2 regions of the Sphingomonas sp. DC4900 genome follow, and region 2 is predicted to be linked to the other one. Evidence: riboswitches for the same ligand, from Rfam matches in the RefSeq annotation. Region 2 holds a riboswitch; the other holds the start of a gene.

Region 1 (4,195 bases), on a different contig from region 2:
GAACAGCAATTTGGGCGGCACGGTCGAAACCTATTCGTCCAGCCCGCTGCCGACGCTCGGCATTCAGGCCGCGCAGACCGTCGGCAGCTACGACACGTCGCGCACCTTCGTGCGGATCGACACCGGCACCTTCGGCGGCGGCACCAACAGCGCCTATGTGTCGGGCGTCCGCCAGCGGGCCCGCGCCTGGGACTTCAACGGCATTCAGGGCGGCTGGCAGGCGAACGCCAAGTTCGTTCACGATGACAGCCTCGGCAAGCTGACGCTGTACTTCGACTATAACGACATGACGCAGCCGAACGAGGATTCGACGGTCTTCTTCAAGCCCTCGGCCGGCAAAACCGCCAGCGCGACGCAGCTCTACACGCCGTACACGAAGCCGTTCTTCTACCCGGACTTCAACGGCTATCGCACCAATTACCTCAGCGCGCTCGGCAACTCGCCCGCGGCGGAAGGCGGCAATTACCGCAATTATTACTCGGATGCGCAGCGCACCGATTACCTCGCCTACGGCCGGTACGAGGCACGCCTCGCCAAGAGCATCACGCTGACCAACACGGCCTATTACCATCACAATGACGGCGTCGGTGTCGTCGCGGGACCGCTTGGCCAGTCGATCACGACCGCGCAGGCCTATCTCGATCCGGCGTATGCGACCTTGCCCAGCAACTGCCGCTTCACCGCCAATACCAACGGTATCCTCCCGGCGACCTGCACCGCGCGCACCGATGCGCAGGCGGCGGCGGCCGGGGCCGCGCTGGTCGCCGCGACGGGCGGGTCGGGCCTGATCACCCGCACCACCGAATATCGCATCGATCGCTGGGGCGTCATCTCCGCGCTCGACCTCGATCTCGGCGCACACAAGGTCGAATTGGGCGGCTGGTTCGAACACAATAGCACGACGCAGTGGCGTCGTTGGTATGGCGTCGACGTCAACACGCCGGGCAACAGCACGCCCTACATCCGCCCGCTCTCGGTCGCGCAGCCGCTGTTCACGCAATATCAGGGCGATGCGAAGATCGAACAGCTGCAGCTGCACCTGCAGGACAGCTGGCAGGCGTTCGACCGTCTGCTGATCCAGGCGGGCTTCAAGACGAGCGCGCAATGGGCGACCGGCCGCTTCCCGGTGCAGCCGGTGGTCGGCTCGCTGTCCGGCTTGACCGGCAACCTGCCGCAGGGGCGGATCAATACGCTGCGCTGGTTCCTGCCCGCGGTCGGCGCGACCTATGACGTCAACGGCCACGAACAGCTCTATGCCAACGCGCAGAAGAACCTGCGGCAATACCAGGCCTATCTGGCGGGCGGCGGCGGCCCGTGGTTCACGGGCAGCCAGGCGGCGTTCGACGCCTTCGCGCAGAGCGGCCGGCCGGAAAGCAGCTGGACCTATGAAGCCGGCCTGCGCAGCAACCGCAGCTTCGGCGGCATCGGCTTCAGCGCGCAGGTCAATTACTATCACGTCGACTTCCAGGACCGGCTGCTGGCGATCTCGACCAATCCGGGCGGCATCGCCGGCGGTGCGATCACCGGCGGCACCTCGATCCTGGTCAACGTCGGCAACGTAAAGACCGATGGCGTCGACGCCGCCTTCACGCTGCGCTTCGGCCGCGTCCTGTCGCTGTACAATGCCGCGTCGTACAATCTGTCGAAGTACAAGCGCGACTATACCTCGACCGCCAGCGGCATCGGCGCGGCGACGGACACCTGCATCGGCGGCTATCTGGTCAGCGGCGGCATCGTGCCGACCTGCGGCAAGCAGCTGCCCGGCATCCCCAAATGGATGAACAAGTCGGTCGCGACCCTCTCGCTCGACCCGATCGAGGTGCAAGTTATCGGCGATTATGTCGGCGCGCGCTACGCGACGTTCAGCAACGATGCGAAGGTGCCCTCCTACTTCCTCACCTCGCTGCGTGTCGCGGCGCGGGTGCCGGAGGGCGTTATCCCGCTGCGCAAGGCGGAGCTGGCGCTCAACGTCACCAACCTGTTCGACAAGAAGGGCATTTCGACCCTCGGCGTCGGATCGGCGACGAACAATTACTCGGGCTTCCCGATCCCGCCGCGCCAGTGGTTCCTGACGCTGTCGGCCGCCTATTGAGGCGCCCCCCCAGCCACAAACACGCCGTCCTCAGCAGCGCCGATGCACCCATCGGCGCTGCCTTTCTATGGGCTGCATGTCCCACCAACCTGACATAACGATATAAAGATATCTTTATATCGCGCTTGACAAATGCCGCGCGATCCTGCCTAAGACGCGGGTCGAGGTTCCTCATCCCAGGCATGGCGATGGGGCTAAGACGGGAAGCCGGTGATGCCCCCTGCGGGCAAAATCCGGCGCTGCCCCCGCAACTGTAAGCGGCGAGCGGCGGTTCCATTTCGTGTCACTGGGCGCTGCACCCGCGCCCGGGAAGGCCGGAACCACCGCGTTGACCCGTGAGCCAGGAGACCTGCCTCCGACGCCATAACGTTCCTCGGACGGGGGTTCCTCCGGTGGATCGCGCTTGACGCGGACGGTCCACGGCGCACGCCATCCGGGCCTCGCTCACGCCTTGCGCGCTCTTCCATGCCCCTGTTCGTCAACAGCAGGTGAGTCATGACGAATAGCGGCTTTACGTTCACCATAAGCAGCATCCCGTTCGACGAGGACTATCGCCCCGCCGACACCACGCGCATCACCACCAATTTCGCCAACCTGGCACGCGGGGAGAGCCGCCGGGACAATCTGCGCAACACGCTGGTGATGATCGACCGGCGCTTCAATTCGCTGATGCACTGGGACAATCCGACGGGTGACCGCTACACCGTGGCGCTGGATATCGTGTCGGCCGCGCTGCGCATCGGCCCCGATGCGCAGGATGAGGCGTTTCCGCTGATCGAAATCCTGCACACGCGCGTCACCGACACGCGCAGCGGCGCGTGCATCGCCGGCATGGTCGGCAACAATTTCTCGTCCTACATCCGCGATTACGACTTCAGCGTCGTGCTGCCCGATCACCTGCGCCAGTCGGGCAACACCGGTGCGCCCGCTCAGTTCGGCGACCTGCACGGCAATCTCTTCAAGCATTTCCTGTCGTCGGACGCCTATCGCGAGCAATTCGACAAGCCGCCGGTCATCTGCCTCAGCGTGTCCAGCAAGCAGGTCTATCACCGGACGACCAACGTCCACCCCATCCTGGGGGTGGAATATGCGGCCGACACGCGTTCGCCCACCGATCTGTACTTTGCGAAGATGGGGATGACGGCGCGCTACTTCATGCCGCCGCACAGCGTCGCGCCGCTCGCCTTCTACCATATCGGCGATCTGGTCGACGGCTACACCAACCTCGAACTCGCCAGCACGATCAGCGTGATGGAGACCTTCCAGAAAATCTATCGCCCCGAAATCTACAACGCCAATTCGGCGGCCGCGGCCCGCTATCAGCCCAGCCTGGACGAGCAGGATTATTCGCTGACCCGCATCGTCTACGATCGCGAAGAGCGCAGCCGCCTCGCCGTCGAGCAGGGCCGATTTGCCGAAGCCCATCTCATCAAACCGCATGGCCCCGCGCTGCAGCGCTGGTCCGCAACCTGCGGCCTGTGATCGCCCCGAACGCGAAGGTATCCTGATCATGACGACACTTCTGCCGACGACCACCGCGGGCAGCCTGCCCAAACCCGCCTGGCTCGCCCAACCCGAAACGCTCTGGTCGCCGTGGCGACTGGAGGGCGACGACCTGACCACGGGCAAGCAGGACGCGCTGCGCCTTGCGGTCGACGACCAGCGACAGGCGGGGATCGACATCGTCGGCGACGGCGAGCAGACGCGCCAGCATTTCGTCACCACCTATATCGAACATCTGGACGGCGTCGATTTCGAACAGCGCGAGACGGTACGCATCCGCAACCGCTACGACGCCAGCGTTCCGACCGTCGTCGGTGCGGTGTCGCGCCCCGCGCCGGTCTTCGTCGACGATGCCCGCTTCCTGCGCGCTCAGACCCGCCAGCCGATCAAATGGACGCTGCCCGGGCCGATGACGATGATCGATACGCTCTACGACGCACATTATCGCAGCCGCGAGAAGCTGGCCTGGGAATTCGCGTGCATCCTCAACGAGGAAGCCCGCGAGCTGGAAGCGGTCGGCGTCGATATCATCCAGTTCGACGAACCTGCGTTCAACGTCTTCTTCGACGAAGCGAATGATTGGGGCATCGCCACGCTGGA
Region 2 (4,195 bases):
TGCCGTCCCCCTAGCCGCAGAGTGGACCCCGGAACTAGTCCGGGGTGACGGAGAATGTGAGGCACCCGATCGGCGAACCCCCGCCACGGCGCAGTGCCACTAGTGAATATCAGGGCGGCGACTCGCCCCACCCACCCCGTCATCCCCGCGCAGGCGGGGATCCAGACTGGCTGGCCTTGCGGCGCTTGCGAGACGGTAGCGGGTCTGGATTCCCGCCTGCGCGGGAATGACGGAAGGAAGGTAAGCACAGACGACAGCAGGCGACGACCCTCACCCTTCCGGCGCTGCGCGCCTCCCTCCCTCTCCCATCGGGAGAGGGAAGAGGCGGCAACACCGGCCAAGGGTGAGGGCATCCGCATCAGTCCAGCTTCACGCGCACGCCGCCATAGGCTGCGCGGCCGTAGGTGCCGTATTCGGCCACCGTCTGGTAGCGGGCGTCGGTGACGTTATCGATGCGGCCGTAGATCGACAGGCGGTCGCCGATCGGCAGTTCGGCGCGGACGCTGGCCAGCGCATAGCCGTCGACGCGCACGCGGCTGCCGTAGCTGTCACTGTCGAAGCTATCGCCGACGATCTGCACGGTGCCACCGATACCCAGGCCGAACGGCAGGCGATAGTCGACGACGAACGCCGCGGTTTCCTTGGGCCGGCGCAGCAGATCGGTGCGGAAGGCGGTGCCGGGCGTGCGGTTTTCCGCATCGATGTACGACACGTTCGCCGAGACGGTCAGCGCATCGACCGGACGCAGGCCGATCGCGAACTCCACGCCCTCGGCATGGGTGCGCTGGATGTTGTCGTAGACGCCGAACGGGCGGTTGACGCAGATCGAGCCGCTGGTTGTCTGCTCGGCGCCCGAACAGCCGCGGAAGCTGATCTGGTTGCGCGTGTCGCGGTTAAAATAGGTCGCCGAGACGCGGGCGCGGCCGTCGAGCAGCGCCTGTTCGATGCCGGCATCCCAGTTGCGCGCGGTTTCCGGATCGAGGCGCGTGTTCCCGTACGGGCTGTAGAGCTGGTACAGCGTCGGCGCCTTGAAGCCCTCGCCATAGCTCGCCCGCAGCGTCGTGCCGGTGCGCAGCGCCAGCGCGGCGTCGGCGCCGAAGGTGGTGTGGTTGCCGAACGTCTCATGATCGTCGTTGCGGATGCCGCCGGTGAAGGTCAGCGCGTCGAACGGCTTCACGATCGCTTCGCCATAGACGCTGGTGATGCCGACCGAGCGGCGCAGGCTCGAATCACGATAGCGGCTGTCTTCATGCTCGACGCCGGCAACGATGCGGACCTGATCGATCGGCTGGTAATCGCCCTGATATTCGTAGCGTTCCGAGCGGCCGCGGAACGGCGACGGCGTGGCGCCGGGCTTGGCATAGGTGTCGCGGTTGATGTCGGCGATGGTGAAGGCGACGCGGTTGCGGAACGTGCCGAAATTGGCGTGCAGGCCGGCATAGCCGTACAGCTCGTTCGCGGTCGAGAAGCTGGGGTCGTCGGCGAGGATATAGTTCGGCGCAGGATAGCCGTCGGTCTGCGTCTTGCTGTCGGCCCAATAGCCGCGCAGGTCGAGGCCGATGCCGTCGGTGAAGTCGACGCCCAGGCGGCCGGTCGCGCCATATTGGCGATAGCCGTCACGCTCGGTGCCGTTGGCCGCGGCCGAGATGCCGTCGCTGCGCAGATAGCCGCCGGTCAACGCGCCCGAGATCGCACCGCTGCGACCCGAGATGCCGCCCTGCGCAAACACGCTGTCGGCATAGCCATATTCGGCGCTGGCGCGCGCCTTCAGCCGCTCGGTCGGTTCTTCGGTGATGACGTTGACGACGCCGCCGATCGCCTGGCTGCCCCAGGGGACCGAATTGGGGCCGCGCAGCACTTCGATGCGCTGGACGCTGGCCGACAGCAGGTTCGCGAAGTCGAAGCCGCCGCCGGGCGACGAGGGATCGTTGACGCGTATGCCGTCGATCACGACCAACGTCTGTTCCGCCTCGGCGCCGCGCAGGCGCACGCCAGTGAAGCCGCCCAGGCTGCCGTTGCGCGTCACGGTGACGCCGGGGGTGGTCGACAGCAGATCGGCGACCGACACGGTCTGGCGGCGATCGATCTCGTCGCGGGTGATGACGGTCACGGCCTGGCCGACTTCGGCCGCAGGCTGGGCGACGCGGGTCGCGGTGACGACGATGTCGTCGCTGTTGGCAGGATCAGCGGTCGGCGCGATTTGCGCGGCGGCGGGCGCGGCGAGCAGCAGGCCGACCGTCAACAGCGACGGACGGACAACGGAAACAGATAGGCGAACAGTCATTGGGCACACCCCTTATGACCGCACGCGACGGATCGCGCGCGGCGGCCTTTTTGACCGCGCGCGACCATTCGCGCACGGCGGATGTCGCTCGCATCGAGGGGGTTCCCTCGTCCGCCCGGCACACCCCGTCCGCGCGAAGGATCGACGGCGAAAGGTAGGTCTCCTGGCTTCCGGGTCGTCGCCTGTGTCCCCGCCTTCCCAAATCCGTCGCGGACCCAGTGGCTCGATGGGGACCGGCTCGCCGGTCACAGTTGCGGGGGCAGCGCCGGATCCGCGCCTCCCGTTGCGCATCCCGGCTTCCCTTTTGACCCCGTCTCCGGGGACCTTTCACGGCCGCGCCCTTACGGTCAGACGGGCCGAGGCGTCAATGCCGCGCCGCCGCGGTGTCGGCGTCGGGGCAACTTCATTGATCCAGGTTGATGTGCCGGAACGGGTCAGCACGCGATCGGTTGGCCGGAGCGAAGGAGTGCCCCATGACCGATTACCCCACCCCGCCCTATCCCGAACAGCAGCAGGCGATCCCCGGCCGTACTGACGACATGGACCCGCGCCCCGACCATGGTGAGTCGAGCTACAAGGGCTCCGGGCGCCTTGCCGGCAAGAAGACGATCGTCACCGGCGGCGACAGCGGCATCGGCCGCGCGGTTGCCCTGGCCTTTGCGCGCGAAGGCGCCGACGTGCTGATCGCCTATCTCGATGAACATGACGATGCCGAGGCGGCCAAGGCGCTGGTCGAGGCGGAGGGGCAGCAGGCGGTACTGGTCGCGGGCGACCTGTCGCAGCCTGATCAGTGCCGCACCGTGATCGCCAAGGCGGTGGAGGCGTTCGGCCGCATCGACGTGCTGGTCAACAATGCCGCGCAGCAGCGCAGCTTCGAGACGCTGGAAGATATCGCCGACGAGGAATGGCAGCTGACCTTCGCCACCAACATCCATGCCATGTTTTATCTGTCGAAGGCCGCGGTCGCGCACATGGGCGAAGGCGCGTCGATCATCAACACGACGTCGATCAACGCGCAGGACCCGAACCAGCAATTGCTCGCCTATGCGACGACGAAGGGTGCGATCTACAATTTCACATCCGGGCTGGGGCAGATGCTCGCGGAGCGGAAGATTCGCGTGAATGCGGTCGCGCCGGGGCCGGTGTGGACGCCGCTGATCCCGTCGACGATGCCGCCCGAAGCCGTGAAGACGTTCGGCGAGAACACGCCGCTCGGCCGCGCCGCGCAACCGGCGGAGCTGGCGCCCGCCTATGTGCTGCTGGCGAGCGATGAATCGAGCTATATCACCGGCGCGACGATTCCGGTGACGGGCGGGCGGGCGTTTTTGTAAACGCTGCCCATTCACCCCACCCCCGTTCGCCCTGAGCCTGTCGAAGGGCGCGTTGCCACAGGCGACGGCGCGCATGTGGCACCCCGTGCTTCGACACGCTCAGCACGAACGGGTGTTGGGGAATGGGTAGCGACACCCGAACAATCGGTCATTGTCCGCAGCGTCGTGCCACCCTACAATTAGTCAGACATTATCTTCGATACGAGGCACATCCATGATCGACGGCGCCCTGCTGATCGGCGGCGACACTCGCCAGGCCGAGACCCGTTTCACCGCGGTCAACCCTGCGACCGGCGAGACGCTGATCCCCGATTTCTCGTCGGCGGGTGCCGATGCAGTGGCGGAGGCGTGTGCGCTGGCCGATGCCGCCTTCCCCGCCTTTGCCGCGACCGATCCCGAGACGCGTGCGGCGTTCCTCGAGCGGATCGCCGACAATATCGTGGGACTCGGCGATGACCTGATCGTGCGCGCGATGGCGGAAAGCGGCCTGCCGCGCATGCGGCTGGAGGGCGAGCGCGGGCGGACCGTCGGCCAGCTGAAGCTGTTCGCGGGCGTGGTGCGCCAGGGCGACTTCCTCGAC

The links. A riboswitch is a leader RNA that binds a small molecule or an ion and turns the genes downstream of it on or off. The one in region 2 is predicted to bind cobalamin.
Region 1: it holds a riboswitch for cobalamin, as region 2 does, so the genes downstream of both, ACP690_RS08795 (putative oxygenase MesX) here and ACP690_RS04340 (TonB-dependent receptor plug domain-containing protein) in region 2, are expected to answer to the same signal.

Annotation. Positions count from the first base shown of each region.
Region 1 covers NZ_JAFCUK010000006.1:7,689-11,883, reverse strand. Annotated here, with positions in the region: gene ACP690_RS08800 (TonB-dependent receptor) at 1-2,092, shown strand, start outside; cobalamin riboswitch at 2,240-2,463, shown strand; gene ACP690_RS08795 (putative oxygenase MesX) at 2,588-3,574, shown strand; gene ACP690_RS08790 (methionine synthase) at 3,603-4,195, shown strand, end outside.
Region 2 covers NZ_JAFCUK010000002.1:387,011-391,205, forward strand. Annotated here, with positions in the region: gene ACP690_RS04340 (TonB-dependent receptor plug domain-containing protein) at 359-2,284, opposite strand; cobalamin riboswitch at 2,421-2,627, opposite strand; gene ACP690_RS04345 (glucose 1-dehydrogenase) at 2,758-3,615, shown strand; gene ACP690_RS04350 (aldehyde dehydrogenase (NADP(+))) at 3,830-4,195, shown strand, end outside.